DNA from 3 places in the Ewingella allii genome. Region 3 is predicted to be linked to each of the others. Evidence: predicted binding sites of a transcription regulator. Region 3 holds the regulator's gene; each other region holds the start of a gene.
The links. Region 3 encodes PurR, which represses purine synthesis genes. Its sites were predicted from a motif close to CANGCAAACGTTTGCNTG; they were not measured.
Positions count from the first base shown of each region.

Region 1: ypfJ (KPN_02809 family neutral zinc metallopeptidase) is a predicted target of PurR. The motif match lies at 841-858, and genes of this name have one in related genera.
Region 2: gltS (sodium/glutamate symporter) is a predicted target of PurR. The motif match lies at 1,276-1,293, and genes of this name have one in related genera.

Region 1 is NZ_JAWUDN010000002.1:80,031-82,302, reverse strand. Features, by position in the region: gene bamC (outer membrane protein assembly factor BamC) at 1-1, shown strand, start outside; gene purC (phosphoribosylaminoimidazolesuccinocarboxamide synthase) at 102-815, shown strand; gene ypfJ (KPN_02809 family neutral zinc metallopeptidase) at 1,074-1,940, shown strand; gene SBO83_RS07125 (DUF441 domain-containing protein) at 2,059-2,272, shown strand, end outside.
Region 2 is NZ_JAWUDN010000012.1:22,336-24,607, reverse strand. Features, by position in the region: gene gltS (sodium/glutamate symporter) at 1-1,109, opposite strand, end outside; gene SBO83_RS20000 (solute carrier family 23 protein) at 1,348-2,272, shown strand, end outside.
Region 3 is NZ_JAWUDN010000001.1:678,825-681,096, forward strand. Features, by position in the region: gene punR (DNA-binding transcriptional activator PunR) at 1-700, shown strand, start outside; gene purR (HTH-type transcriptional repressor PurR) at 758-1,783, opposite strand; gene cydH (cytochrome bd-I oxidase subunit CydH) at 1,934-2,209, shown strand.

The sequences.
Region 1 (2,272 bases), on a different contig from region 3:
AGAATGAACTAAAAGGGGCTTCGGCCCCTTTTTACATCCCTCTTTTCATCGGTTATTTTTAAAGAATCACCATTAATTGTTTACTACTGGAGTAAGTAAAGATGCAAAAGTTAGCTGAGTTGTATCGCGGAAAGGCGAAAACCGTCTATACCACCGAAAACCCAGACCTGCTGGTTTTGGAGTTCCGTAATGATACATCAGCACTCGATGGCGAGCGTATTGAGCAGTTCGACCGTAAAGGCATGGTTAACAACAAATTTAACCATTTCATCATGAGCAAGTTGGAAGAAGCTGGCATTCCTACCCAAATGGAACGTCTGCTGTCGGATACCGAAGTGCTGGTGAAGAAGCTGGATATGGTTCCGGTTGAATGCGTTATCCGTAACCGCGCTGCTGGGTCGCTGGTAAAACGTCTGGGCATTGAAGAAGGTCTGGAATTGAACCCACCGCTGTTCGATTTATTCCTGAAAAACGATGCAATGCATGACCCAATGGTCAACGAGTCTTACTGCAAAACCTTCGGCTGGGTTAACGAAGAGAACTTAGCGCGCATGAAAGAGCTGAGCTACAAAGCTAACGACGTGCTGAGCAAGCTGTTCGACGACGCGGGCCTGATTCTGGTCGACTTCAAATTAGAGTTCGGTCTGTTCAAAGGCGAAGTGGTTCTCGGTGACGAGTTCTCTCCAGACGGTAGCCGCCTGTGGGACAAGCAAACGCTGAACAAGATGGACAAAGATCGCTATCGTCAAAGCCTCGGCGGCCTGATCGAAGCCTATGAAGAAGTGGCTCACCGTATTGGTGTGAAACTGGACTGATCGGCAACGATTTTTTCAGGCTAGCGACGCAATCGTTTACGCGGTGGCGTTAGATGCAATCTAGCCTGAATGCGCAGCAAACGGGTGGCCTATCTGGGCTGCCCGTTTTTCTTTTGGCTCCTGACTTATCTCAATTCCACTAAACCTATCTCAAATTCCATTCATTTCTGGAATAACTCCCGTAAAATTGCCCGCTTGGGGAAATGGTATTTCCCGCACTCATTATCTAGTCTTAAAAAAACAGCTGGGAGGTGGACTATGCGTTGGCAAGGGCGTCGCGAGAGCGACAATGTGGAAGACAGGCGCGGGCAGAGTTCGGGACCCGGCTTGGGCGGCGGCATGCGCCTGCCAATCCGCGGTAAAAGCGGCATAGTGATTATTATTGTGGTGCTGGTGGCGGGTTATTACGGCGTGGATCTCACTCCGTTAATTGACGGCGGCCAGTCCGGCGGGGTGCAGCAAACCCAGTCTCAGTCCATCAGCCCGAAAGATGATGAACAGGCTAAGTTCACCTCGGTAGTGCTGGCTTCCACCGAAGATACCTGGAAAGATATTTTCCAGCGTCAGGGCCAAACCTATGTCGACCCTAAACTGGTGATGTATCGCGGCCAAACCCGTACCGGCTGCGGCACCGGCCAGTCGGTCATGGGGCCATTCTACTGCCCAGCGGACAGCACGGTTTACATCGACCTGTCCTTCTATCAAGAGTTGAAAAACAAGCTCGGCGCGGGCGGAGACTTTGCTCAGGCCTACGTGGTGGCGCACGAGGTGGGACACCACGTGCAGCACCTGATGGGCATCGAGCGCAAAGTTCGCCAGATGCAGCAGGGCGCGTCGCAAACCACGGTGAATCAGCTTTCAGTGAAAATGGAGCTACAGGCCGACTGCTTCGCCGGCGTCTGGGGCCACAGCGTGCAGCAACAAAACATGCTGGAAGAGGGCGATCTGAAAGAGGCGCTGGACGCCGCGCAGGCGATTGGCGATGACCGTCTACAACAGCAGAGTCAGGGCCGCGTGGTGCCAGACAGCTTTACCCACGGCACGTCACAGCAGCGCTATACCTGGTTCAAACGCGGTTTCGACAGTGGCGATCCTAACCAGTGCAACACCTTTGCCAGCCGCTAATCGCCTGATATTTCAAGGCTGAATCGCTGGTTTGCATGGCAAAACTGTTCAATAATTGACGTCCGACTCTGAGAGGCTTTCGAGCCTCTCTTTCTTCTTTTGAACCGCTGGAATCGTTATGGCCTTTCTGGATCCAACCTTGCTCATTCTGCTGGTGTTCGCGGGTTTAGGCATCATCAGCAATAACAGCTCGGTCACTATTGCGATGTTTTTCCTGCTTACCGTGCGCATCACGCCGCTGAACCAGTTTTTCCCCTGGATTGAGCGCTATGGCTTAACCATCGGCATTATCGTGCTGACCATCGGGGTGATGGCGCCTATCGCCAGTGGGA
Region 2 (2,272 bases), on a different contig from region 3:
GCCAAATGCGACGGGCCAAAACGGTTGGTGATCGCCTGCATGTTGGCGATCGCGGTCGGCGTTGCTCCCAGCCCAAAGCCACAGTGTCCCGCCGCCAGTACCGCCGCGTCGTAGTTGCGCCCCATCACTCTGTAGGTCACAAAAATCGCGTACAGCGCCATCGACAGAGTCTGAACGCCGAGGATTGCCATCATCGGCAGCGCCAACGACGCCATCTCCCACAACTTCAAACTCATCAAAGCCATCGCAAGGAACAGCGAAAGGCTGACGTTACCCAGTACGGAAACCGCGCGGTCGAAGACGCGATAGAACCCCAGCCAGGCCAGCAAATTACTAAGAATCACGCCAACAAACAGCACGCAAACAAACGTTGGGATCTCGAACGCCGAGCCTTGCAGCAGCTTGGAAACGTGAGTGCCCGCCGTCAGGCAGATAGCAATCAGGGCAATGGTTTCCAGCAGCACCATTGAGCTTATCATCCGCCCGACGGCCGGTTTTTCGAATGCGCTAGGGTCAGCCGCGTCGTCCGGCGTGCCGTTGGGTGTCGAAGAGTGGCTCACCAGATAGCGCGCTACCGGGCCGCCAATAATGCCGCCCAGCACTAAACCGAAGGTGGCGCAGGCCATCGCGACTTCGGTGGCATTCTCAAAGCCATATTTCTCTACGAACAGCTTGCTCCACGCCGCCCCCGTTCCGTGCCCGCCGGAAAGGGTGATAGAGCCAGCCAGCAGGCCCATCAGCGGGTCGAGACCGAGCAGTTTCGCCATGCCAATGCCGATGGCGTTTTGCAGCAGCAGTAACCCGAGCACCACGAATACCAGCAAGGCCAATGCCTTACCTCCCGCCCGCAAACTCGCAAGGTTGGCATTCAGGCCGATGGTGGCGAAGAAGGCCAACATCAGCGGTTCTTTCAACGACATATCAAAACTCACTTCCCAATCAAACAGTTGGTTAGCAAGTAAAAGTAAGAAAGCCACCAGCAAACCGCCCGCAACGGGTTCGGGAATGGTGTACTTTTTAAGGAAAGAGATTGATTGGACGCACTTACGGCCTAAAAGGAGGACTAACGTCGCGGCAACGAGCGTGCCATAGGTATCGAGATGAATCATTGAAATGCTCCATGTGTGCAAAAATCCATAATTATTATTGAGTTATAAGAACTCCGGATCGCTGTTGTTTTCTTGAGAGGGAATTAGAAGTCAGATAGGCAATTCAGTGCAAGAAAAACAGTGTCGACGTGCGACGAGAATTAGCGTTTTCTCTCAAAAATTTGGTTTCGCAATCGATTGCTTTTGGAAAGGTTTTCATGAAAAATGCCCGCTTTGCCGCTTAATGGACGCCCAAATCATGAGTACGCAATCTGCCGAGACAGACGCACAGCACGCCGAACTTTCCCGCCCACAGCACAGTGAACTGATTTATCGCCTTGAAGATCGCCCGCCGCTGCCGCAAACCCTGTTTGCCGCCTGTCAGCACTTATTGGCGATGTTCGTGGCCGTAATCACCCCCGCGCTGCTTATTTGTCAGGCACTCGGCCTGCCGGCGCAGGATACTCAGCACATTATTAGCATGTCGCTGTTTGCATCCGGCCTCGCATCCATTTTGCAAATTAAAACCTGGGGGCCGGTCGGCTCTGGGCTGCTCTCCATTCAGGGCACCAGCTTTAACTTTGTCGCGCCGTTAATCATGGGCGGTATGGCGTTGAAAAACGGCGGCGCGGATGTCCCAACCATGATGGCGGCGCTGTTCGGCACCCTAATGGTGGCGTCCTGCACCGAAATCATTCTTTCCCGCTTCCTGCATCTGGCCCGCCGGGTGATCACGCCCCTGGTGTCGGGCATTGTAGTAATGATTATCGGCCTGTCGCTGATTCAAGTTGGCCTGACGTCAATTGGTGGCGGCTACGCGGCGATGAACGATCACACCTTTGGCGCGCCGAAGAACTTGCTGCTGGCCGCCGTGGTTCTGGTCGTAATTATCCTGCTCAACCGCCAGAAAAACCCTTACCTGCGCGTCGCCTCGCTGGTGATCGCAATGGCCGTGGGCTACGTCGCCGCGTGGTTGATGGGCATGCTGCCAGCCTCGGCTCCGGCGACACAGACCAATCTGGTTACGCTGCCGACCCCGCTGTACTACGGGCTGGGCTTCGACTGGAACTTACTGATTCCTTTGATGCTGATTTTCATGGTGACCTCGCTGGAAACCATCGGCGACATTACCGCCACCTCTGACGTTTCCGAGCAGCCGGTCAGCGGCCCGCTGTATATGAAGC
Region 3 (2,272 bases):
GCGGTTGCTTATCAAAAAAATGATGGCGACCCGCCGCCAGTGCCAGCAGGTGGCAAATGGCTGGCGCGGCCAGCTCAGCGTGGCGGTTGACCGTATAGTTAAGCCAGAAAGGGCGCGGCGGCTAGTGACGGATTTCTATCGCACCTTCCCGGACACCGAGCTGATTATTCATTCCGAAGTGTTCAACGGCGTGTGGGATGCGCTGGTTGATGGCCGCGCTGACGTCGCCATCGGCGCCACCCGCGCGGTGCCCACCGGCGGGCGTTTTAGCTTTCGCGACATGGGCTTTATGGATTGGCACTGCGTGGTCAGCCCGAGCCATCCGCTGGCGGCGTTGCCCGCGCCGCTGATTGACGACCAGCTGCGAGAGTACCCCGCGCTATGTCTGGAAGACACCTCGCGTAGCTTACCCAAGCGCGATACCTGGACCTTGGATAATCAGCGTCGGCTGGTGGTGCCGGACTGGACCTGCGCCATTGAGTGCCTGTGCGCGGGGCTGTGTGTCGGCATGATGCCCGTCCATATGGTGGATAAATGGCTCGAGCAGGATAAGCTTCGCGTTTTGCAACTGGCTACGGATTTCCCGGAAAGCGCCTGCTGCCTGACGTGGGACCAAAGCAATCAGTCGCCCGCGCTGGCGTGGCTGCTGGACTATCTCGGCGACAGTGAAACCATGAATCAGGAGTGGTTGCGCAATTAAAAACGCCTGCATGGGAGCAGGCGTTGGTCGGTTCACTATTTTATTCGCGGCGCGCTATTAACGACGATAGTCGCGATACGGGCCGTCGGCCACTGAGCGGCGCTCAACCAGTTTCGGATGAACCTCGATGGTTTGCGACTCTTCGCGCTTGCTGACAATACGGTCGAGCAGCATGGTGAAGGCCATCTCGCCCAGACGCTCTTTCGGCTGGTGGATGGTGGTCAGGGCTGGAGAAAAGTAGCGCGCGTTACGCACGTTATCATAGCCGATCACCGAAATGTCTTGCGGCACGCGCAGGCCCATTTCGTCAGCGGCACAGATTGCCCCCATCGCCATCACGTCGCCGCCGCAGAAAACGGCGGTCGGGCGCTGCTTCTGCATCAAAATCTTGTGCATCGCCTGATAGCCGGATTCCGGCTCGAAATCCCCTTGCACTACCCACTCTTCGCGCAGCGGAATATTGGCTTCGGTTAAGGCTTTGACGAAGCCCTGGAAGCGACCGCCGCCGGTGTTGCGGGCTAGCTGGCCGGGGATCACGCCGATATCGCGATGACCGCGTTCAATCAGATAGCGCCCGGCCATGTAGCCGCCTTCAAAGGCGTTATCAATAATGCTGTCGGTGAAATTCTTGCGCGCTTCGCCCCAGTCCATCACCACCATAGGGATGGAGCGATACTCTTCGAGCATGTCCAACAGGGCGTCCGGGTATTCGGCGCACATCACCAATAAGCCGTCGACGCGCTTTTGCGCCAGCATCGCCAGATAGGCCTGTTGCTTATCGAGGTTATTGTGCGAGTTACATAAAATCAGCGTATAGCCTTTGGCGAAGCAGCTATTTTCAACGGCTTCGATAACTTCGGCGAAGTAGGGCGCTTCGCTGGAGGTTGCCAACAAGCCGATAGACTTGGTGTTATTAACCTTGAGGCTGCGAGCCACGGCGCTAGGCGAGTAGTGCAGCTCTTTAATGGCAGTCTGCACGGCGGCTTTAGTTTCTTCGGCGACGAAACGTGTTTTATTGATGACGTGCGACACGGTAGTGGTGGAAACGCCAGCCCGCTTTGCGACATCTTTTATCGTTGCCATGAAAAGAATGACTCCTGTACCGACGTGCTCTGGCACGTTAGCATTATGTTAATCGTTTGCTTGCGTGGATTTGACTGCTGAACAATAAAAGCGCAGTGAAATCGTTGGTGGGTTTTTCAGAAAAGGACAGCTGTCTGAAAGAACATCGGGATGAATCGACCGGCACGCAGCGTGGTAACCGCGAATTTTCTCTTATATCGCGGAAAAGGGGAAGTAAAAAGTCTTGTTAAGGCAGGGAATGATCACGAGATTTTAGCGGGAAACTGTGAGAAACTGCTTTGGCACACAAACTGTATGGCTTACGGCGTGGCCGCATTTGATCCACAAGGAGTTTTCATGGACAGCAATCTGAAATTCGCATTGATCACGACAGTCGGCGCATTGGCAATGATTTTGGCCTTTAGCTTCACGGCGGTAATGCACTAATCCTCTCATTCCGAGTAGGGCTTAGGCGCGTTAAACCGTGTTCGGTTCTAGTTAGAAAAGTTA